Regions from separate parts of the Pseudomonas tructae genome, predicted to be linked through region 2. Evidence: riboswitches for the same ligand, from Rfam matches in the RefSeq annotation. Region 2 holds a riboswitch; the other holds the start of a gene.
The links. A riboswitch is a leader RNA that binds a small molecule or an ion and turns the genes downstream of it on or off. The one in region 2 is predicted to bind FMN.
Positions count from the first base shown of each region.

Region 1: another riboswitch for FMN. It lies ahead of EXN22_RS08920 (6,7-dimethyl-8-ribityllumazine synthase); the one in region 2 lies ahead of ribB (3,4-dihydroxy-2-butanone-4-phosphate synthase).

Region 1 covers NZ_CP035952.1:1,929,798-1,941,435, forward strand. Annotated here, with positions in the region: gene astB (N-succinylarginine dihydrolase) at 1-131, shown strand, start outside; gene EXN22_RS08910 (topoisomerase II) at 146-436, shown strand; gene astE (succinylglutamate desuccinylase) at 447-1,454, shown strand; gene EXN22_RS08920 (6,7-dimethyl-8-ribityllumazine synthase) at 1,479-1,985, opposite strand; FMN riboswitch at 2,071-2,222, opposite strand; gene alaS (alanine--tRNA ligase) at 2,575-5,193, shown strand; gene EXN22_RS08930 (aspartate kinase) at 5,282-6,517, shown strand; gene csrA (carbon storage regulator CsrA) at 6,703-6,891, shown strand; tRNA gene EXN22_RS08940 (tRNA-Ser) at 6,964-7,054, shown strand; tRNA gene EXN22_RS08945 (tRNA-Arg) at 7,163-7,239, shown strand; tRNA gene EXN22_RS08950 (tRNA-Arg) at 7,317-7,393, shown strand; tRNA gene EXN22_RS08955 (tRNA-Arg) at 7,470-7,546, shown strand; gene mgtE (magnesium transporter) at 7,935-9,377, shown strand; gene EXN22_RS08965 (Arc family DNA-binding protein) at 9,512-9,838, opposite strand; gene EXN22_RS08970 (hypothetical protein) at 9,952-10,143, shown strand; gene phnN (phosphonate metabolism protein/1,5-bisphosphokinase (PRPP-forming) PhnN) at 10,180-10,776, shown strand; tRNA gene EXN22_RS08980 (tRNA-Arg) at 11,011-11,087, shown strand; gene EXN22_RS08985 (LLM class oxidoreductase) at 11,101-11,638, opposite strand, start outside.
Region 2 covers NZ_CP035952.1:5,337,442-5,349,079, reverse strand. Annotated here, with positions in the region: gene EXN22_RS24505 (cobalamin-binding protein) at 1-152, shown strand, start outside; gene EXN22_RS24500 (TonB-dependent receptor domain-containing protein) at 130-1,980, opposite strand; gene dxs (1-deoxy-D-xylulose-5-phosphate synthase) at 2,053-3,951, opposite strand; gene ispA ((2E,6E)-farnesyl diphosphate synthase) at 4,092-4,979, opposite strand; gene EXN22_RS24485 (exodeoxyribonuclease VII small subunit) at 4,976-5,218, opposite strand; gene EXN22_RS24480 (MBOAT family O-acyltransferase) at 5,462-6,865, shown strand; gene EXN22_RS24475 (SGNH/GDSL hydrolase family protein) at 6,879-7,976, shown strand; gene EXN22_RS24470 (SGNH/GDSL hydrolase family protein) at 7,976-9,181, shown strand; gene ribB (3,4-dihydroxy-2-butanone-4-phosphate synthase) at 9,394-10,047, opposite strand; FMN riboswitch at 10,127-10,270, opposite strand; gene EXN22_RS24460 (alpha/beta hydrolase) at 10,336-11,424, opposite strand; gene rtcR (RNA repair transcriptional activator RtcR) at 11,495-11,638, opposite strand, start outside.

The sequences.
Region 1 (11,638 bases), 2.3 Mb from region 2:
ACTACCGCGATCGCCTGAGCGAAACCGACCTGGCCGATCCGCAGCTGTTGCTGGAGTGTCGTACGGCACTGGATGAACTGACCCAGATCCTCAAACTGGGTTCGGTCTATCCATTCCAACGCCAACCTTGAGAGAGAATTCGATTATGTCCGACGCCCTGCAGCTGATCCTTGAAGATGACGATGGTACCCAGCTGGAAACTTCCTGCACCCGCTTTGCGGTGGTCTGGCAAGGCAAGGAGGTATGGATTCAGCAGGATGGCCGTGGTCAGCTGCTGATCGGCGTCGATGTCGAAGAAGGCGACGCCGAGTACGCCAACCTGCTGCTGCGCCCGCTGGCCACTAACCTTGTGAGCCTGCAGCTGGAAATGGAACCGGCCGATGCCGGCGACGATGATGATCACGTTCATGGTCCCGATTGCGGCCACCATCACTAAGGAATAGCCCATGCTCGCCCTCGGCAAACTGCTTGAACTGACCCTGGCCGGTCGCGAACCGGCAGAGAAGACCCAGGTGACTGCCGACGGCGTGCGCATGCGCTGGCTTGGCGAGGGCGCCCTCGAAGTGCGTCCGCCCGAGGCCTGTGATAATGGCCTGGACCTGCTGTTGTCAGCGGGCATCCATGGCAACGAAACCGCACCGATCGAGCTGCTCGACCGGTTGCTGCACGACATTGCCCGCGGCGATCTCAAGCCGCAGGCACGTATTCTTTTCCTGTTCGGTAACCCCGAGGCGATCCGCCGCGGTGAGCGTTACCTCGAGCTGGACGTGAACCGCCTGTTCAATGGCCGTCACGATCAGGTCAGCGGTGCCGAGGCCCTGCGCGCCTGTGAGCTGGAGCGCCTGGCGGCGACCTTCTTCAGCGTCCCTGAGCGCACCCGCCTGCATTACGACCTGCACACCGCCATTCGCGGTTCGAAGATCGAACAGTTCGCCCTCTATCCCTACAAGGAAGGCCGTCAGCACTCACGTCGTGAGCTGGCACGCCTGCGGGCAGCCGGCATGGAGGCGGTGCTGCTGCAGAGCAAGATATCGATCACCTTTACCGCCTATACCTATGAGCAACTTGGGGCCGAAGCCTTTACCCTGGAACTGGGCAAGGCGCGGCCGTTCGGGCAGAACGACGGTGTCAATGTCGGGCGCCTGGAAACCCGCCTCAAGCAGATCATTGAAGGTACTGAGCCTGAGCAGCCAGAGGCGCTGGACGGTTTGCAGTTGTTCAGTGTGGCGCGCGAAATTATCAAGCACAGCGACAGCTTTCAGCTGCACCTGGCTGCCGATATCGAGAACTTCTCGGAGCTTGAGCCAGGCTACTTGCTGGCCGAGGACATCGCCGATACCCGCTGGATCGTCGAGGAAGAGGGCGCCCGCATCATCTTCCCCAACCCCAAGGTCAAGAACGGTTTGCGCGCGGGGATTCTGATCGTCCCTGCCAAGCCCGATCAGTTGGCCTGAACCGGACTGTGGTGGGAGCGGGTCTCAGCCGACGCGTTTTTGCGACACTTCATTGCGGCGCAGGGCGCGCAGCTTCTGCAGGGTGTCGGCGCAGGTCTTCGCCGCTTCAGCGCCCTTGACCAGGAAGTGCTCGAAGTAGAAGTTCTGATGCTCGTCGCCAGCATGGAAGTGGTGCGGGGTCAGAACTACCGAGAACACCGGTACCTCGGTTTCCAGTTGCACTTGCATCAGGCCGCTGATCACCGACTGGGCGACGAACTCATGGCGATACAGGCCGCCATCGACCACCAGGCCGGCGGCAACGATACCGGCATAACGGCCGCCTCGGGCCAGCAGCTTGGCATGCAGGGGGATTTCGAAGGCGCCGCCGACTTCGAAGAAGTCGATATCACCGGCCTGATAGCCTTGTTTACCCATTTCCTCGACAAAGGCTTTGCGCGCCTGATCGACAATATCCTTGTGCCAGCAGGCCTGGATGAATGCGATGCGCTCGTGGGTAGGGTGCTTGCTATCGATTGCGGTAGGTTGCATTGAAACGGACTCCTGTTTGGATAAGAAACAGGGCGCTGGATCGAAAGGGATTTCGCCACGAAAGACGTAGGCACAACGCTGCCTATCCCGTTCTCTCTTTATCCGGACTATGACCGTCGGCCCCGGAATCACACCGGGTCTGCTGACCTTGCAGGCAGGCCTGCAAGCGCTCGCGGGCTATGCGCAGTGCGCGCAATTACCGCCGGTGGGGAATTGCACCCCGCCCTGAGAACGTTGCCATCGTTTGGCCGATGGCGAGGAATTATTAGCACAGATGCCGGGTAAACGTATAGGCTGCTAACGATTTTTTAGGATGAACGACGTTTCATCCGGGAAACCTTGCCAATTGCTTTGTGTGGCCCCAGTAATACCGTGTCACTAGATAAAAACAGGCCCAGAGAGGCCGTGCAGGCTGGCTGTGGGCGGTTTTGCGCTGTCGTTGTCGTTGCAGGCCGTCCAATTGACAGCCTCTATAGCATAAACACACTGCACCCAAGCCTAAGGCCCGATATAATGCGGCCCTTTGCCGTCGTTTCGTCAATTTGCCGCAAGCATTTGCCTTAAGGCCGCCGTTTCCGTGGAAGAACCTATGAAAAGCGCAGAAATCCGTGAAGCCTTCCTTCGCTTCTTCGAAGAGCAGGGACACACCCGAGTTGCCTCCAGCTCCTTGATCCCGGGCAACGACCCGACCCTGTTGTTCACCAACGCGGGGATGAACCAGTTCAAGGACTGCTTCCTTGGCCAGGAAAAACGCGCCTACACCCGCGCGACCAGCAGCCAGAAGTGCGTGCGCGCCGGTGGCAAGAACAGCGACCTGGAAAACGTCGGCTATACCGCCCGTCACCACACCTTCTTCGAGATGCTGGGCAACTTCAGCTTCGGCGACTATTTCAAGAAGGACGCCATCACCTACGCCTGGACCTTTCTGACCGGCGTACTGCAGTTGCCGAAAGAAAAGCTGTGGGTCACTGTCTATGCCACCGACGACGAGGCTTATGACATCTGGACCCAGCAGATCGGCGTTCCGCCCGAGCGTATGGTGCGTATCGGCGACAACAAGGGTGCGCCGTACGCTTCCGACAATTTCTGGACCATGGGCGACACCGGCCCGTGCGGCCCGTGCACCGAGATCTTCTACGATCATGGCGCCGACATCTGGGGCGGCCCACCCGGCTCGCCGGAAGAAGACGGTGACCGTTACATCGAGATCTGGAACAACGTCTTCATGCAGTTCAACCGCACTGCCGACGGCGTGCTGCATCCTCTGCCAGCGCCATCGGTAGATACCGGCATGGGCCTTGAGCGCATCAGTGCGGTCATGCAGCACGTGCATTCGAACTATGAGATCGACCTGTTCCGTAGCCTGCTCGAAGCCTCTGCTGCCGCCATCGGTTGCAAGAACCAAGAGCAGTCGTCGCTCAAGGTGGTATCGGACCATATCCGTTCCTGCGGCTTCCTGATTGCCGACGGCGTGCTGCCGTCCAACGAAGGCCGTGGTTATGTGCTGCGTCGCATCATTCGCCGCGCCTGCCGGCATGGCAACAAGCTCGGTGCCACCGGCAGCTTCTTCTACAAGATCGTCGCCGCCCTGGTTGCCGAGATGGGCGAAGCCTTTCCTGAGCTCAAGCAGCAGCAGGCCAACATCGAGCGCGTGCTCAAGGCTGAGGAAGAGCAATTCGCCAAGACCCTGGAGCAGGGCCTGAAGATCCTCGAGCAGGACCTGGCCGAGCTCAAGGGCAGCGTGGTGCCAGGTGATGTGGTGTTCAAGCTGTACGATACCTACGGCTTCCCGATGGACCTGACCGCCGACATCGCCCGCGAACGCGAGCTGACCATCGATGAGGCAGGCTTCGAGCGCGAGATGGAAGCCCAGCGTGAGCGTGCCCGCTCCGCCAGCGCTTTCGGCCTGGACTACAACACCCTGGTCAAGGTTGACGTGGCCACCGAGTTCACCGGCTATAGCGCCACCGCAGGCAGCGCCAACATCGTTGCTCTTTATAAGGATGGCAAGGTCGTCGAGCAGTTGGGTGAAGGCGAGGAGGGTGTGGTCATCCTCGATCGCACGCCGTTCTACGCCGAGTCCGGCGGCCAGGTGGGTGACACCGGCTACCTGCAGGCTGACAGCGTGCGCTTTGACGTGCGTGACACCACCAAGACCGGCGGCGCCTTCCTGCACCACGGGGTGGTGGCCAGCGGCACACTGACCGTCGGCGCCCAGGTGCAGACCCAGGTCGACGCCGACGTCCAGCACGCCACCTCGCTGAACCACTCTGCCACTCACCTGCTGCACGCGGCGCTGCGTCAGGTGCTGGGCGAACACGTACAACAGAAGGGCTCGCTGGTCGATAGCCAGCGGCTGCGCTTCGACTTCAGTCACTTCGAGGCGGTCAAGCCAGAGCAGCTCAAGGCCCTGGAAGACATCGTCAACCGCGAAGTGCGCAAGAACTCCGAGGTGCAAACCGAAGAGACCGATATCGAAACCGCCAAGCAGAAGGGCGCCATGGCGCTGTTCGGCGAGAAGTATGGCGACAGCGTGCGCGTGCTGAGCATGGGCGGCGATTTCTCCGTCGAACTGTGCGGCGGTATCCATGCCAAGCGCACTGGTGATATCGGCCTGCTCAAGATCATCAGCGAAAGTGGCGTGGCCTCCGGTGTGCGCCGGATCGAAGCGGTCACCGGCGCTGCCGCGCTGGCTTACCTGAACGCCGCCGAAGAGCAGCTCAAGGAAGCCGCGCAACTGGTCAAGGGCAGTCGCGACAACCTGATCGACAAGCTTTCGGCGGTGCTCGAGCGCAACCGTCAGCTGGAAAAACAGCTGGAACAGCTGCAGGCCAAGGCTGCTAGCGCTGCAGGCGATGATCTGTCCAGTGCGGCGGTCGAGGTCAAGGACGTCAAGGTCCTGGCCGCACGACTCGATGGCCAGGATGGCAAGGCGCTGCTGGCGCTGGTCGATCAACTGAAAAACAAACTCGGCCGCGCAGTGATCCTGCTCGGCAGTGTCCATGAGGAAAAGGTCGTACTGGTTGCCGGTGTGACCAAGGACCTGACTGGCCAACTCAAAGCCGGTGATTTGATGAAGCAAGCCGCTGCTGCAGTGGGTGGCAAGGGTGGTGGTCGTCCGGACATGGCGCAAGGTGGTGGTGTTGACGCCGCCGCGCTGGACAGCGCGCTGGCCCTGGCCGTGCCATTCGTGGAGCAGGGCGTTTAAGGCGGGCATCGGCCCGTCGTCTAGTGGCGGGCCATGGCGCCGTTTGAATGTTTATTGGGTGCCCTTCATGGGCTGAGGCGGCTTTGAAATGGCGTTGATCGTACAGAAATTTGGCGGTACCTCGGTCGGCACAGTCGAGCGAATCGAGCAGGTTGCCGACAAGGTCAAGAAGTTCCGCGAAGCCGGCGATGACCTGGTGGTTGTGTTGTCGGCAATGAGCGGTGAAACCAATCGCCTGATCGAGCTGGCCAAGAAGATCACCGATCAGCCGGTTCCGCGTGAACTGGATGTGATCGTTTCCACCGGCGAGCAGGTGACTATTGCCTTGTTGGCCATGGCCTTGATCAAGCGCGGAATTCCGGCGGTGTCCTACACCGGTAACCAGGTGCGTATTCTCACCGACAGCGCGCATAACAAGGCGCGCATCCTGCAAATCGATGACCAGAAGATTCGCGGCGACCTCAAGGCCGGTCGCGTGGTTGTGGTCGCAGGTTTCCAGGGTGTGGACGAGCACGGCAACATCACTACCCTCGGTCGTGGCGGTTCCGACACCACCGGCGTGGCCCTGGCGGCGGCGCTCAAGGCCGACGAATGCCAGATCTACACCGATGTCGATGGTGTCTACACCACTGACCCGCGCGTGGTGGCCCAGGCTCAGCGCCTGGACAAGATCACCTTTGAAGAGATGCTGGAAATGGCCAGCCTCGGTTCCAAGGTGTTGCAGATCCGCGCCGTCGAGTTCGCCGGCAAGTACAACGTCCCGCTGCGCGTGCTGCACAGCTTCCAGGAGGGTCCGGGTACCCTCATTACCATTGATGAAGAGGAATCCATGGAACAGCCGATCATTTCCGGCATCGCCTTCAATCGCGATGAAGCCAAGCTGACCATCCGTGGCGTACCGGATACTCCGGGCGTTGCATTCAAGATCCTCGGCCCTATCAGTGCCGCGAACATCGAAGTCGACATGATCGTGCAGAACGTTTCGCACGATAACACCACCGACTTCACCTTCACCGTGCACCGCAACGACTACGACAAGGCCCACAAGGTCCTGGAGACGACCGCCAAGGAGCTCACCGCTCGCGAAGTGGTGGGTGATACCAATATCGCCAAGGTCTCGATCGTCGGCGTCGGCATGCGCTCCCACGCTGGCGTTGCCAGCCGCATGTTCGAAGCGCTGGCCAAGGAGAACATCAATATCCAGATGATCTCCACCTCCGAGATCAAGGTCTCGGTGGTTATCGAAGAGAAGTACCTGGAACTGGCGGTGCGTGCCCTGCACACCGCGTTCGAGCTGGACGCCCCTGCCCGACAGGGTGAGTAAGGCGGCTGCCTCAGGGGCGCGGCTTGGCCGCGCCCTTCGCTTTTCTGGTTGGCGTGAGAAAACTGTGTTTTTGCTCACGCTAGTCAATACTTAGGCGTAGGTCGGCAGCCGTCGCGGGTTGTAGGCTGAAGCCCTTTTTTTTGCAGACTGTTATCCCTGAACTGAATTTGCGTGAGGAGAAAGCTATGTTGATTCTGACTCGTCGGTGCGCCGAGAGCCTGATCATTGGCGACGGCGAAATCACCGTGACCGTGCTCGGCGTCAAAGGAAACCAAGTGCGGATAGGGGTAAACGCCCCTAAAGAAGTGGCCGTCCACCGCGAGGAAATCTACCTGCGGATCAAGAAAGAGAAGGACGAAGAACCAACCCATTAATTTTTATCGAGTTTTTTTCAAAAAAGAGTTTGCAAACGGGGAAGGGTCTGGTTATTATACGCCCCGTGTTGCGGAGAGGTGGCCGAGTGGCCGAAGGCGCTCCCCTGCTAAGGGAGTATACCTCACAAGGGTATCGGGGGTTCGAATCCCCCCTTCTCCGCCATTATTCATGTAGGACGCTGTAATCTGCCTGAATCACCTAAGTCGTTGAAATTAAACGAAAAAGTGGTTGTCAAAATGATTTAGCGGCCTATAATGCGCGGTAACAAATGCACTCATAGCTCAGCTGGATAGAGTACTCGGCTACGAACCGAGCGGTCGGAGGTTCGAATCCTCCTGAGTGCACCATACATCGAAGCGGTTTTCATTTTGAAAGTTGCTTCTGCTGTAACCAGAGGTGATCTGGTCCATCAAGCGCCAACCCTGCACTCATAGCTCAGCTGGATAGAGTACTCGGCTACGAACCGAGCGGTCGGAGGTTCGAATCCTCCTGAGTGCACCATACATCGAAGCAGTTTTCATTTTGAAAGTTGCTTCTGCTGTAACCAGAGGTGATCTGGTCGATCAAGCGCCAACCTGCACTCATAGCTCAGCTGGATAGAGTACTCGGCTACGAACCGAGCGGTCGGAGGTTCGAATCCTCCTGAGTGCACCATACAACAGAAAGCCCGCCTATCAAGGCGGGCTTTTTGCTTTCCGGCTTTCATCTTCCGGTAAGGCGTGATGAATAAGCTGTCATCACTGCCGTGCTGGCCTCGCCTTATTTTCTGCCGATCCTGATGTGTTTTTTTTCGCGCCGCCGCCGTCGCACTGTTGCCTGCATACGTTGTCACAAGTATGTCGCGCAAACGATTGTTCTAGCCGCGATTTTTTCAGCACCCAGACAGTACAAGCGGTGTATGATTGCGCCCGTCAGCCCCGCCGGGGCTTGTGGAATACCACCATGGACTTACCCAGTAGTTACTCAATAGCAAGTTTTGCCAATCAAGAATTGACTGATTGATCCTCCCGGCGTGCTCCGCTGCTGGGAGTGGAGTTCGCCTATGACTGAAATCGAAGTAAAAAAGACTCAAGATAGCCTGCAGGATCGCCTGGCCCAAGTGGTCGAACTGCTGCAGCGTCAACGCGTGGTCGAAGACCTGACCCACCGTCAGGAAGGTCATCACCATGACCTGGTAGAAAACCTCGTTCACCGCCAAAACCTCGTCGAGCTGCAGCGCAAGCTCGACGATCTGCACTCCGCCGACGTCGCCTATATCCTCGAAGCCTTGCCCCTGGACGATCGTCTGACCGTATGGCAACTGGTCAAGGCCGAGCGCGACGGTGACATCCTCCTGGAAGTGTCAGACTCGGTCCGTGAGACCCTGATCGCTGACATGGACGATCACGAGCTGCTCGCCGCCGCCAAGGAAATGGACGCCGACGAACTGGCTGACCTGGCGCCTGAGCTGCCCCGTGACGTCGTCCACGAGTTGATGGAAAGCCTCGATGCCCAGCAGCGCGAGCGCGTGCGTTCGGCCCTGAGCTACGACGAGGACCAGGTCGGTGCGCTGATGGACTTCGAGATGGTCACCATCCGCGAGGACGTCAGCCTGGAAGTGGTCCTGCGCTACCTGCGCCGGCTCAAGGAGCTGCCAGGCCACACCGACAAACTCTTCGTGGTCGACTACGACGGCATCCTCAAGGGCGTGCTGCCGATCAAGCGCTTGCTGGTCAACGACCCGGAGAAGAAAGTCGCCGAGGTCATGGCCAGCGATCCGGTGAGCTTCCATCCGGACGAAGACGCCTATGATGCCGCTCAGGCGTTCGAGCGGTATGACCTGATTTCCGCTCCGGTGGTAGACAAGAGTGATCGCCTGATCGGCCGTCTGACCATCGACGAAATGGTCGACCTGATCCGTGAAGAGAGCGAAAGCGAAGTGCTGAGCATGGCCGGTCTGCGCGAAGAAGAAGACATCTTCGCCTCGGTCTGGCGCTCGCTGCGCAACCGCTGGGCGTGGCTGGCGATCAACCTGATCACCGCCTTCGTCGCCTCGCGGGTGATCGGCCTGTTCGAAGGCTCGATTGAAAAGCTGGTGGCCCTGGCGGCGCTGATGCCGATCGTTGCCGGAATCGGCGGCAACTCCGGTAACCAGACCATCACCATGATCGTGCGCGCCATGGCCCTTGACCAGGTCAGCCCCGGCAACACCTCGCGGTTGATGCGCAAGGAGCTGGCAGTGTCGTTGATCAACGGCCTGATCTGGGGCGGGGTGATTGGTGTGGTCGCCTACCTGCTGTACGACAGCTGGTCGCTGGGCGTGGTAATGACCGGCGCCATGACCCTCAACCTGCTGCTGGCGGCATTGATGGGGGTGCTGATCCCGATGACCCTGGTACGCATGGGGCGCGATCCGGCAATGGGCTCCAGCGTGATGATCACGGCAGTGACCGACAGCGGCGGCTTCTTTATCTTCCTTGGCCTTGCCACCATCTTCCTGCTTTGACCCCTTGTAGGAGCGGGCTTGCCCCGCGATGGGGCCAGTGCAGCCATCAGGTTGGCATTGAGCGCAGGGCGGTTGCGTGACCAATAAAAAAGGCCAATGCGCAAGCATTGGCCTTTGGTATTTATGCCCCGGAATCAGGAAGCGTCAGCTGCCATCTCGGCGTCATGGGCAATCAACGACACCAGCGCATTCTGCTGGCGATGGGAAAGCTGGCGGAAACGTTGCAACAGTTCGCGCTCGTGCAGGGACAGTTCCGGGCTGTCCAGGCGCATGCTCAGTTCTTCACCCAGCGCACCTTCCTGAATAAGGCTCTGTTCCAGGCGAGCGATGATCTCCGAGTTCATGCTGCGATGGTGGTTGCGCGCTACCTCGGCAATGCGCTCACGCATTCCGTCGGGGAGGCGAACGACGAATTTGTCAGCGGTGCGGCTTGAGTAAATAGCCTGTTTCATTGGGCGCATATAATTGACCGGTTTAGTTCAGGGGAAGCGGTTCTCGAAATTGGCCGCACGATGTCACTACGACCATCCCGGCGTCAAAATGTTCAACCTGAATTGTGAATGAGGTGTGAATCATGCCTCATTATCGCCGGTTCCTTGGCGTCAATTCTGTGACAAATATTGAACCGGATAAAGGCGTTTTGCCAGTACCAATTATCAGAAATGAGCACTGGTTTGAAAAGTTTTCATTTTATCGATTTCCGGTTCAGCAGGCCTTCGTCGGCAACCGCAAGCTTCAGGCAGAAAAGGCCCTGGAAAGCGTCTAGAATGCGCGTGCTTTCCTACCATTGAGCATAGTGGCTATGCAGCATGACGCAAGCGCATCGCGGCGTACAGCGAACCCGGGTCGTCTGGTGTACCTGATGGGACCCTCAGGTGCCGGAAAAGATTCGCTGCTTGATGCGGCACGCTCAGCGCTGCAGTGCCAGCATGTCGAAATCGCTCGCCGGGTCATCACCCGTTCGGCTGAGGCCAAGGGTGAAGACGCACTGGCTGTTTCCCTTGAACAGTTCGAGCAGATGAGTGCCGAGGGCGCTTTCGCCTTGCAGTGGCGGGCCAATGGCCTGGCGTATGGTATTCCGGCGCAGATCGATGCCTGGCTGGCCGAGGGGCGCACCGTGCTGGTCAACGGCTCGCGTGCGCATTTGCCGCTGGCGCGCGAGCGTTATCCACAGTTGCTGCCGGTATTGCTCAGTGTTGCGCCACAGGTACTTCGCCAGCGTTTGCTGAGCCGTGGGCGGGAAAGCCAGGAGGACATCGAGCGGCGCATGGAGCGTGCGCAGCAGGTGCAAGTGGCCGACCGTGATGTGCAGGTGCTGGATAACTCCACATCGCTGAGCGCTGCTGTACAGGGTTTGCTGGTGTTGTTGCACCAGCAGGGCTTGCTCGGCTCTAGCTAGAACACCAAGCGTTTGCCATCGGGCACCGTTGTGCTCTTGGACGTACTCCGCTTTCGACTGTTTGAGCGGGCAATCTGCAATGATGGCCGACTGTCTCATTGCGGATCGCACGATCAAGTAGCAGCGGTGCAGAAAGCCCACAGGCAAAAAGAGCCACGGATGACATGACAAACGTCAGCCTGCTGGTTAACATGCACGCCGTCCCTGCCATGCAACGCTCGTTGCCGGCTCTGCGTCTCAGTAGCTCAATTGGATAGAGCATCCCCCTCCTAAGGGGAAGGTTGGCAGTTCGAACCTGCCCTGGGACACCATGCTTTCCCCCACCTACCAATCCTGCCTCAACGGCAACGCCCCCTCGTGGGACGAAAACAGTGGCAGTATTTCTTCTGCCAGCTCCTGAATCACCTCGGCTGCTGGCCGTTGGCAAAACTGAATGCCCAGCGCCGCATGATTGACCCCGGCATCCTGCCATTCTCCCAGCAGGTCAATCAGGCCCTTTCGCCCGGTTTTCAGCACATACCCACCTTGCAGGGCCGTACGTGGAAAATCGGGGTCAGCATCCAGGTCGATCCACTCGTTGGTCACGTGCGGACGAAAGCCACCACCGGGAATGCAGTCGCGCCAGGCGCGGATTTTCTCGGCCAGGCGTCGTGGACCAAGAATGTTTTCGGTGGCATCAGGAAAGGTCAGCCATCCGTCAGCTTGTTCGCCCAGCCACTGCATGGATTGGCGCGAGCTGCCGGTGACCAGCAGAGGGATGTTGCCTGTGGCGGGTTTGGGCAGCAGGTGTGCGCCGCTGAGCTGGCCGAGCGTGGATTCAATCGGCCGGTCACCAACCTGCAGCAGTTGGCGAAAATAGCGC
Region 2 (11,638 bases):
CCTGGAAGGCTTGGCCCCAGATTGCGGCCGTGCGTGACGGCCTGCTGCTGCGGGTGCCGGACAAGGGCCTGGAGCGCCCCAGCCCGCAGATGATCGAGGCGACGGCGAAGCTGTGCGCGCTATTACAGGCTAAAGCGCCGGCGTCCAGGTGACGCCGAGCAGCCAGGTGCGGCCTTCTTCGCGGTAATCGGCATAGCCTGCGCCGTAGCTGTACTGGGCGCGGCTGTAGGCTTTATCCAGCAGGTTATCGGCTTTGAGTTCAAGGCGAACCTCGCGGCTCAGGTTCCAGCTACCGCGCAAACCGATCAGGCCGTAGCCACTGAGCGAGCGCTTGTTGTCGGCGTCAGCGTAACTGCTGCTGACGGCTTGCCAGCTGGCGCCGAGACCCAGGCGATCGAACTGACGATCCAGGTCCAGACTCAGGGTTCGGCGGGCGCGGCGTTCCAGGGTGTGCCCGGAATCACGGTCACGCGGGTCGATCAGCGCCAGGCCCAGGCTGCTTTGCCAGCCGAACCAATCCTGATGCAGGCTGGCTTCGAAACCATTGATGCGTGCTGAGCCGACATTGTGCGGAATGTAGTTTGGGCCCAGGGAGATCGCATTGCGCAGGTCGGTGCGGTACAGCGATGCCTCCAGCCGGGTGGTTTCAGCCAGTTGACTGCGCCATTGCAACTCGTAGCTTTTCGAGCGCTCGGGCTTGAGGTCGGAGTTGCTGAAGTCCGGGTAGTAGAGGTCGTTGAAGGTCGGCGCGCGAAAACCTTCGCTGTAGGACAGCAACAGGTCGTTGTCAGCATTGAGCGGCAGGCCGAAGCTGGCGCTCCAGCTGTTCTGGCTGCCGAACTGCTGGTTCTGGTCGCGGCGCATGCCTATTTCGGTAGAGAAGCTGTCGCCTTTGTAGCGATGCTGGACAAAGGCGGCGCGGTTCCAGCGGCTGTCTTCGTCAAAGGTCGTGCTGGCGTGCAGACGATCCTGGTACCAGTCGCCACCGAGCAACAGGTTGTTGCGCTCGTCGAGGCTCAGGTCGTTCTGCCAATTGATCGAGTCGCGGTAGGTGTTGAACTCGCTACCGCCCGGCTGCAACGCGTCGCGTTTGGTATCGCGGTTCTCGCTGTGACCCAGTTCCAGGCGTGAATGCCACATCTGGGTGAGCTGCGCATCGGCATACGTACCGATGCTGCTGAGGTTGAAGTCGGTGTAGGGATGGCTGTGGTCACCGAACAGGTTGTCGTATTCACTGCGCCCGCGGCTGTCGAGCAGGTTCAGGCCCAGCTCCAGCGTGTCACTGGCAACATGGCTGAGGTTCAGGCTCAGGCTCTTGTTGCGGTAGGCATCGTGGTCGCCGTTGGCAGGGAACGACTCACCGGTGGCGTTGATGCCGGCGGTTTCGTCCAGGCCGGCGGCGAGGTTGAAGCGGGTGCGCTCGTCACCGCCAGAGAGGCCGACGTCACGCTGCCAGCTCTTGTTGCTGCCGCCGGCCAGGTGCAAGCGTGGTTGCAGGCCGGGCTTGCTGGCGCGGCGGGTGAAGATCTGGATTACCCCGCCAATGGCATCGCTGCCGTAGATCGCCGAGCGCGAACCGCGCAGTACTTCGACCCGCTCGATTTGATCAATGTTGAGAAACTGCAGGCCGCTATCGCCGGACGAGGTGTTGGCGATGCGCACGCCATCGACCAGCACCAGGCTCTGGGCCGACTTGGTGCCGCGAATGAAGATACCCGGCAAGCTGCCGCGCCCGCCGGTGCGCGAGACCTGAACACCCGGCACCCGGGTCAGCAGGTCAGTGACGCTGGAAGGCTGCAGGCGGTCGATGTCGTCACGGGTAAAGACCGTGTTGGCGGCGCTGGTTTGGGTGCGGTCTTCGACCTGGCGGTTGGCGCTGATCAGCGTGTTGGGCAGCTTCAGGGCGCTTTCGCGGTCGATGGGGTCGGCCAGCAGGGTGGTTGGCAAGAGCAGGAGTGGGGCAAGGCGCAGGGATTTCATGGCAGTTCCATTGCTATCGCGGGGCAAGCCCGCTCCCACACTGTAGGAGCGGGCTTGCCCCGCGATGAGGTCTCAAAGACCGAGCAGTTGCATCCGCTGACGCACCGAGGCTTCGATCCCGGCGGCATCCAGGCCGCACTCGGCGAGCATCTGGGCAGGCTTGGCATGCTCGACATACACATCGGGCAGGCCCAGGTGCAGTACCGGCTTGAGCAGCGCTTCGCGGGCCAGGAACTCGCTGACCGCAGCACCAGCACCGCCCATGATGGCGTTTTCTTCGACGGTCACCAGCAGTTCGTGGTTGTCGGCGATTTCGCGCACCAGGGCTTCGTCCAGCGGTTTGACGAAACGCATGTCGACCACGGTGGCGTCGATCGATTCGGCAACTTTCAACGCCTCGCTCAGTTGCACGCCGAATACCAGCAGGGCGACCTTGCTGCCCTGGCGGCGAACGATGCCCTTGCCGATTTCCAGTGGCTCAAGGTTACTCTCGATCGGCGCATTCGGGCCGCTGCCACGTGGGTAGCGTACGGCGGCCGGGCCGTTGTACAGGTGGCCGGTGCTGAGCATCTTGCGCAACTCGTTCTCATCACTCGGGGTCATCACCAGCATGCCGGGGATGCAGCGCAGGAACGACAGGTCGAAGCTGCCCGCGTGGGTCGGGCCGTCTTCACCAACCAGGCCGGCGCGGTCGATGGCGAACAGCACGTCGAGGTTCTGCACCGCGACGTCGTGGATCAGCTGGTCGTAGGCGCGCTGGAGGAAGGTCGAATAGATCGCCACCACCGGCTTGCTACCTTCGCAGGCCATACCCGCAGCCAGCGTCACAGCGTGCTGTTCGGCGATGGCAACGTCAAAGTAGCGATCCGGGTAACGCTCGCTGAAGGCTACCAGGTCAGAGCCTTCTTTCATCGCCGGGGTGATGCCGACCAGGCGCTGGTCGGCTGCGGCCATGTCGCACAGCCATTGGCCGAACACAGCGGAGTACTTCGGCCCGCTGGCGCGTTTGGGTGCCACGGCAGGTTTGTCTACCGGCTCAAGCTTGGTGATCGCGTGGTAACCGATCGGGTCGACTTCGGCCGGAGCGAAGCCCTTGCCCTTCTTGGTCACCACGTGCAGGAACTGCGGACCCTTGAGGTCACGCATGTTGCGCAGGGTGGTGATCAGGGTCGGCAGGTCGTGGCCATCGATCGGGCCGATGTAGTTCCAGCCCAGTTCTTCGAACAGGGTGCCGGGGACCAGCATGCCCTTGGCGTACTCTTCGGTGCGGCGGGCAATTTCCCAGGCGCCAGGCAGGCGCGAGAGGACCTTCTTGCTGCCCTCGCGCATGCTCGAGTAGGTACGGCTGGAGAGGATCTTGGCCAGGTAGTTGGACAGGCCGCCGACATTGCGCGAAATCGACATGTCGTTGTCGTTGAGGATCACCAGCATGTCGGCGTCGACTTCCTGGGCGTGGTTCAACGCCTCGAAGGCCATGCCTGCGGTCAACGCGCCGTCGCCGATCACGGCAATCGACTTGCGCGGATCGTTCTGCAGGCGGGCGGCGATGGCCATGCCCAGGGCTGCGCTGATTGAGGTGCTGGAGTGGCCGACGCCGAAGGTGTCGTACTCGCTCTCGGCGCGACGCGGGAAGGCGGCGAGGCCGTCCTTCTGGCGCAGGGTGTTCATGCGCTGGCGGCGACCGGTGAGGATCTTGTGCGGATAGGCCTGATGACCGACGTCCCACACCAGACGATCGTCCGGGGTATCGAAGACGTAGTGCAGGGCGATCGTCAGCTCGATGACGCCCAGGCCGGCACCGAAATGCCCGCCGGTCTGACCAACGGTATAGAGCAGCTCCTGGCGCAGTTCGTCGGCCAGGTTCTCCAGGTCGGCTTCAGCCAGGCGGCGCAGGCCGGCAGGCGTATCGGCACGGTCAAGCAGCGGCGTGACCGGGCGTTCGCGGGGGATCTCTTGAAACGTCGTGGGCATCAGGCGAATCGTTATAGATATGAAGTGGCGGCAGTTTACCTTATTGCGGTAATGGCTGCCCATTTGAGCTGATCGCGGGGCAAGCCCGCTCCTACAGTGATCGCTGTGGGAGCGGGCTTGCCCCGCGATGCGGTTTGCACTTAATTACGCCGTTCAACAATGTAACGCGCCAATTCGCGCAACGGCTCGGCCGCCGCGTCAAACGGACGCAGGGCATGCAGGGCATGGTCGCGCAGCTCCAGGGCATAGGCCTTGGCTGCATCGAGGCCGAGCAGGGCCGGGTAAGTCGGCTTGTCGCGGGCGATGTCGGCGCCCTGGCGCTTGCCCAGGGTGGCGGTATCGCTCTCGACATCGAGGATGTCGTCCTGGACCTGGAAGGCCAGGCCGATGGCCTGTGCGTACGTCTGCAACGCCTCGAGCTGGATCTGGTCGGCGCGGGCGCTGGCCAGGGCGCCAAGCTTGACGCTGGCCTCGATCAACGCGCCGGTCTTGTGCCGGTGCATGAACTCCAGTGCCTTCTGGTCGAGCTTGATGCCCACCGAGCCAAGGTCGATGGCCTGGCCGCCAACCATGCCGGCCGGGCCCGCCGCCAGGGCCAGGGCCTGAACCATGGCCAGGCGGATGCTGTCTTGTTGCGGGCTCAACTGCGAGTCGAGCAGGGCGCTGAAGGCCAGGCTTTGCAGGCCGTCGCCAGCGAGAATCGCGCAGGCTTCGTCAAACGCCTTGTGGGTAGTCGGCTGGCCGCGGCGCAGGTCGTCATCGTCCATGGCCGGCAGGTCGTCGTGCACAAGGGAATACGCGTGAATCAGCTCGACCGCGCACGCTGCGCCGTTGGCCTGTTCCGGTGCCGCACCAAGGGCCTCGCACGCAGCATAGGCGAGCAGTGGGCGCACCCGTTTGCCGCCGTTCATGACGCTGTAGCGCATGGCCTCATACAAGCGGGTGAGCTCAACCGACGGCGCGACGAACAATTGCTCGAGAGCGGCGTCGACCCGTGCCTGGCAACTGGCCTGGTAGGCGGCGATCATTCTGGCTGGTCCGCATCGAAAGGTTCGGCGGCCAGTTCTCCATCGCGCTCGAGCAGCACCTGGACCTTCTGTTCGGCCTGGGCCAGGGCGCTCTGGCAGTCGCGGGTCAGGCTGATGCCCTGTTCGAAAGCGGTCAGCGAGTCTTCCAGCGACAGCTCGCCGTTCTCCAGGCGCTCGACCAGGACCTGCAGGTCGGCAAGGGATTGCTCGAAATCAATGGAAGCTTTTTTTCGGGCCATGGCGGCTGTCTCGGTGGCAGTATAAACGGCGCGACACTAGCAGAGCGGGGCGGGGGGAGCAAATCGCCAGGGGTGGTCTTTCGTCGCATTCTGTTGCACAAAGCCTGATGGTGGAGTCTTGATTTTTCTACAGGGCTCGCATTGTGAGGGGTTGTGGCTCTCTGCCATAATCGCGCCCGCTTTACCTCGCGGCTTTGCGGTGGTGAAGCCTCCTATTTCTGTTGTCACGTAATGGACTACGTTGTGAGCTTCCTTTCGATCGAGTTTGGCCTCTGCTTCACACTGTTTTTCATCGTTTACTGGAGCCTGTGCTGGAGCGTTCGCCTGCAGAACGTACTGCTGTTGGCGGCCAGTTACGCTCTGGTGGCCAGTTTCAGCTTCAACTCCTTGTACATCCTGCTCGGCTATAGCGCCCTGGTGTACCTGCTCGGTCTGGTCGGTGAGCGTTATCCGGGCCGGCGCTTCAGCTATGTGCTGGTATTGCTGCTGGTACTGGGCTGCTTCTACCTGTTCAAGTACCAGGAGTTCTTCGTCGGCGGCGTGCAGGGCGCCCTGGCCAGCGCGGGGCTCGACGTTTCCTTGCCGGTGCTCGAAGTGCTGGTGCCGATCGGTCTGTCGTTCTACGCCTTTCATTCGGTCAGCTACCTGGTGTCGATCAACCGCCGCGAGATGCCCTCGGCATCGCCGTTCGACCTGGCCTTGTACCTGGCGTTCTTCCCCAGCCTGATCGCCGGCCCGGTCAACCGCGCCAAGCACATGCTGCCGCAGATTCGCTCAAGCGGTATTCGTCAAGTACTGGAGCCGCAACGTGCGCTGGGCTTGATCGCCCTGGCGGTGGTCAAACTGTTCTTCTGCAGCGCCTGGCTGGCCAGCGAATGGGTCGACCCGGTGTTCGAGACGCCGGGCAGCTATTCGCCCGAGCAGATCCTGCTCAGCGTGTATGGCTACAGCTTCCTGATCTATTTCAACTTCAGCGGCTACACCAACCTGGTCACCGGTATTGCCTTGCTGCTGGGCTTTCGCCTGCCTGACAACTTCAATGCGCCCTATGCTGCGCACAACCTCAAGGAATTCTGGGGCCGCTGGCATATCAGCCTGTCGCTGTTCATTCGCGACTATGTCTACATTCCCCTGGGCGGCAACCGCCAGGGCGTATGGCGCGGCAACCTGAACATGCTGCTGGCGATGCTGGTTTCCGGCCTGTGGCATGGGGCGAGCATCAACTTCATCATCTGGGGCGCGCTGCACGGTATTGGCCTGGCGCTGTACAAGGCCTCGACCTACATCCTGCCGCAGCCCATGCGCTGGCCGGGTGCCGGTTTGGCAGCGCGCTTGCTGACTTTCCACTACGTGGCCTTTGCCTGGATCTTCTTCCGTAGCGCCAGCCTCGATGAGGCCATGGACATGCTCGCCGGTATCAAAGGTTTGAGCCTCGATGGATTGCTCTCCAGCACCGGTCTGCTGTTGCTGGTTAGCGTGCTGTATGTCGCGGTCTATCCGCAGTTGCTGGTGATGTTGCGCACGTTCTTTGCCGCCACCACGCGCTTGCCCTGGCAGTTGTATCCGATACCGTTGGGATTGTTCATTTCCTTGGTCATTTTTGCTTCGCAATCGGGCGTGCCGGGGTTCATCTATGCAAGCTTCTAATGCCGGTCGGCTGATGTCCTCGCAGAGGGGCGCGCTCAAGGCCCTGTACGCCATTGTCGTGACCACGCTGCTGTTGTTCTGGCTGAACCAGGATTCGATCAGCCTCTATTGCCAGCAGAAGTACCACCAGAGCTGCGAGCTGCCTGTGCTTGGGCAGAGCCCGGCCTGGCGCCTGGGGGGCAATCTCACCCAGAACCTGGGCGATACCCGTGACCGTTTTATCGACAGCCTGGAGCAACGCGAAGAGCCGGTGCTGCTGGCCAAGGTTGAGGCCAGCAACACGATCGAGTTGCCGGCGCCGATACCGGTGGTACCGGTCCACCTGGACAAGCCGCCGGTTGCCGCGCAAGTCCCGGTGAGCACACCGGTAGTTGCCAAGGTTGCGAGCGCACCGCTTGCCGTGCCCGCGCCTGCTCCGCAGGTTGTCCAGGTGCCCGGGGCAGTGGACACGGTGGTGTCTCTGGCAGAGGGTGACGAAGTGTTCCTGGTCGGCGATTCGTTGATGCAGGGCGTGGCCCCGCATCTGGCCAACAGCCTGCGCAAGCGTTACCAGATCAAGAGCGTCAACCTCAGCAAGCAAAGTACCGGTCTTGCATATCCTGGGTTCTTCAACTGGCCGCAAACCGTGGCCAAGACCCTGGAAAGCGAGCCGAACATCCGCCTGATGGTGATCTTCCTCGGCCCCAACGATCCCTGGGACATGCCCCAGGGCAAGGGCAAGCCGTTCCTGCGCTTCAAGTCGCCGGAGTGGGAAGTGACCTATCGCCAGCGTATCGATTCGATTCTCGACCAGGCCCGTGCGCACAATGTGCAGGTGATCTGGGTCGGGCCGCCGAACATGCAAAAGCCCAAGTTGTCGACGGCCATGGCGTACCTGAGCGGGCTGTACGAGCAGCAGGCCGGCCTGTATCAGCAGCATTATGTCTCGGCCAACCCGGTGCTCGGTTACAACGACGACAGCTTCTCCTATACCTTGCAGAACAGCCAGGGCAAACGGATCAAGACCCGGGTCGATGACGGCATCCATTTCACCCCCACCGGACAGAAGCTGATCTCGGAACGGATTCTCTCGATGATCGCCTTTCCCGGCCTCACTGTAACGGGACACTGATGCGTCGACTGCACAACATTCTTGGGTTGGCCCTGCTGATCTGCGCGCTGCCGGGCTGTAGCCCGGTGGCGGCGGTCAATACCACGGCCAAGCCCGTCAATTCGGCGGCCAAGGCCCCGGCCAAGCGTGTCGATGGCAACCTGGCGGTGCTGGCGGGCAAGTTTCGCAACGCCAACCGCGCGCCGGTCAACATCATCCAGTTCGGCGATTCGCACACCGCCGCCGACCTGTTCAGTGGCGAGATGCGTCGCCTGCTGCAAGCGCGTTACGGCGACGGCGGTATCGGCCTGATTGCCGCCTCGCCGGTGCCGGGCACGCGCTATGAGCAGGTCATCCTGAAAACCGCCAAGCGTCAGTGGGAGCTGGTGTCGGCGCGCAATCAGCAGAGCACCCAGTTCCCCCTCGGCGGTTATCTGTCAGTGCCGAAGGCGGCCAACCCCAGCGTGCGCATCGAAGCCCGCGAGCCCACGGCGCAGCGCTATCGGGTCCAGGCCCTGTACCAGGCGCGAGAAAACAGCACCCTGGTGCTGCGCGACGGGCGCGGGCGCAACCAGCGCATGCTGGCGGCAACCGCGGGGCAATGGCGCCTCGGGCCGCAGGTCGGCAACCTTGGTCTGCCGCTGGACCTGACCCTCAACAGTCGGCCCGGGACGCTGCTGGGTGGCTGGTATATCCAGAGCCAGAAAAATGCCGGGGTGATCTATTCGGCGCTGGGCATCAACGGTGCGCGCCTGGAGGTGCAGGACAAATGGCAGGCCGGCTGGCAGGACAATCTCAAGACCCTGCGTCCGGACCTGGTGATTCTTGCCTACGGCACCAACGAAGCCTTTGATGACACCCTTGATCTCAGCCTGTACCAGACGCAACTGCGCACTACCCTCAAGCGCCTGCGCAAGGACCTGCCGCAGGCGGTGATACTGCTGGTCGGTCCGCCGGATTCGATCAAGCAGCGCAAGGCTCGCAGTTGTGCCGCGCGTCAGCCGCAGCAACTGGCTCAGGTGATCCGCATCCAGCGTCAGGCGGCCAAGCAGGCCAACGCGCTGTTCTGGGACTGGCAGGCGTACATGGGCGGGCCGTGTTCGATTGACGGCTGGCAAGCGGCGGGCCTGGCCCGAGGGGATCTGGTGCACCTGAGCGCCGACGGCTACAAAAAAAGCGCAGTCGGCCTGCATGATTTTTTGCGCAGCCAGCTGGGTTTTCAGTAAGGCAGAAAAAATCAGGGGCGGGGACGACTCCGGGTTGGCTTGCGGCGCCCCATGAAGTCGTCCTCCCACCCCCTAACAGAGGCAAATCCGGGTGCATGTGACTGCACCCGCTCAGCACGATGCGACTGCCTTGAATCAGCCGCGATTCAGTCCTCTGCATTGACCTTAGTAGCTGTCTGCAAGGCTGTAAATTTTCTCGAACAGAAAATTACTCAGGCGCTTTCCAGTGCCGGGCTCATGGCGGCTGCCTGGCGGTAGCGGGCCAGTTCGTCGATGGTCAGCACCGGCAGCGAGTATTGCTTGGCGTAGACCGCCACCTGCTCGCCACGGGCCATGCTGCCGTCGGGGTTCATCAGCTCGCAGAGTACCGCTGCCGGGCGCAGGCCGGCCAGGCGGGCAAGGTCCACCGAGCCTTCGGTGTGGCCGCGGCGGGTCAGTACACCACCGTCGCGCGAGCGCAACGGGAAGACGTGGCCAGGGCTGACAATGCGCATGTCATCGCCGGTCGAGTCGAGGGCAGCAAGAATGGTGGTGATGCGGTCCTGGGCCGAAACGCCGGTGGACACGCCTTCAGCCGCTTCGATGGTGACGGTGAAGCCGGTGCCATGGCGGGCGCGGTTGTTCGGCACCATCGGTGCCAGCGACAACTCGTCGACCGTGGCTTCATCCAGGCACAGGCAGACGATGCCGCTGCAATCGCGGATCATCATGGCCATGGTCTGCAGGCTGATGTTTTCGGCAGCGGCGATGATATCCGCCTCGTCCTCGCGATCATCGTCATCGAGCAACAGCACGGGTTTACCGGCCTTGTAGGCTTCGACGGCGGCGGCGACGTTAGGGAATTGCTTGCGGTGCAAAGGGGACATGAAACGCTCCTCGTAAGAGATCGATGAACGTTTCAGGGCGAACAAAATGCGTGCGCCAGGGCGCCTGATGGCCCTGACTTGACGCCTTCTTTCATCCGGACTATGACCGTCGGCTCTGGAGTCGCACCAGATCTGCTGACCCCCGGCCAAAAGCCGAGGCGCTCGCGGGCTCATCTTTCGATTTACCGCCGGTGGGGACTTTCACCCCGCCCTGAAGACCCTGCAAGCATACAGCAGAGTGCCAGTATGTTTGCAAGCCCCAGGGCTACGACCAAAGTCTGAGGTGGCTCAGAGGCCCAGGGCATAGTCCAGGTAGCCTGGGTAGACCTTGCGCCAGTCGTCCTGGAAGGTATGGCCTTCGGGGTGTTCGTGGCTCTGCACCTGGTTGTTGCTGGCAAAGGCTTGTTCGGTGGTGGCCGTCAGTTGCAGGTTGCTTTCATGCTCCTGTGCGCCGTGGACCACGACCAGGCGCTTGTCCTTGGCCTTCTGCACGGTGAACGGGATTTTGAAACCGCCTGGCGACAGCAGCACGGCACCGCTGTAGTTTTGCGGGTACTGGGCGATCAGGTGGGCGGCGTGTTCGGCGCCTTGCGAGAAGCCGATCAGGGCGACTTTCGAGCGGTCGATGGGGGTGTCTTTTTCCAGTTTTTTCAGAGCTGCCGCCACCGCTTGCTCGGTCGGCTCGACCGATTGCCGTTGCCACATGAACTGATGGTTGTCGCGCTTGAGGGTGCCGTTCAGGGCCACCAATACAGCCTTTTCGCCGACCAGGTCAGCGCGCATGTTGGTGCCGTTGACGCCTTCGGTGCCGAAGCCGGCCAGCCACACCACTACCGGCCAACCGCCTGCAGGGGCCTTGCCTTTAGGAATGCTGAAGGCAGCAAGGCCGGCATCCTTGGCTTGGCTTGGGTAGTTCTTTTCTGCGGCCTGCAGCAGCTTCTGGTAGGCCGGGTCTTTTTGCATCGGCTCCAGTTCGTCGTCTTCCTTGAGGATCACGGTTTGCCAGAAACCGCGCTCACGCGCCTCGTCGAGGTATTGCGCGGCCAGTTCCGGGCTGTCCATGGCCGACAGCGCGGCAGCGGCCTGGTAGGCGGCGAAGGCGTTCTTCGGGTCCAGGCGTGCGGCGGTCAGGTAAAAGGCCAGGGCGCCGGCATAGTTGTCGTGCTCGCTTTTTTCCTTGTCGCCGGCATCCATGAACTCGGCCGGGGTGGCGTCGTTGAGGTACAGGTTGGCCATGGCGGCCATGCCTTGCCAGCGGCCCTTGTGCAGGGCCTGGTCACTGGCTTCGTCGGCGTAGGCAGTGGTGGCAGCGAGGCTGAGGCCGGCCAGCAGGCCGAAGGAGCAGAGGTGCAGGCGGGTAGCTGTCAGCAATGACATGGCCGAGAGTCCTTTTTCGGTAGGGCTCGGCCAGGTGCGGCCGAAGAGGGCGCGGATTTTAGCACCCTGTTCAGTCCTTGAGTTGATTCCATTCCAGGCCAAAACGCGCCAGGTATTTGCGCAGGCGATCAGCGTCGTTGGGCTTTTCCTTTTCCAGGCGCGACACGTTGAACAACTGGCGCCCGGCCTCGGACAGCGTACGGGCGTTGCGGCA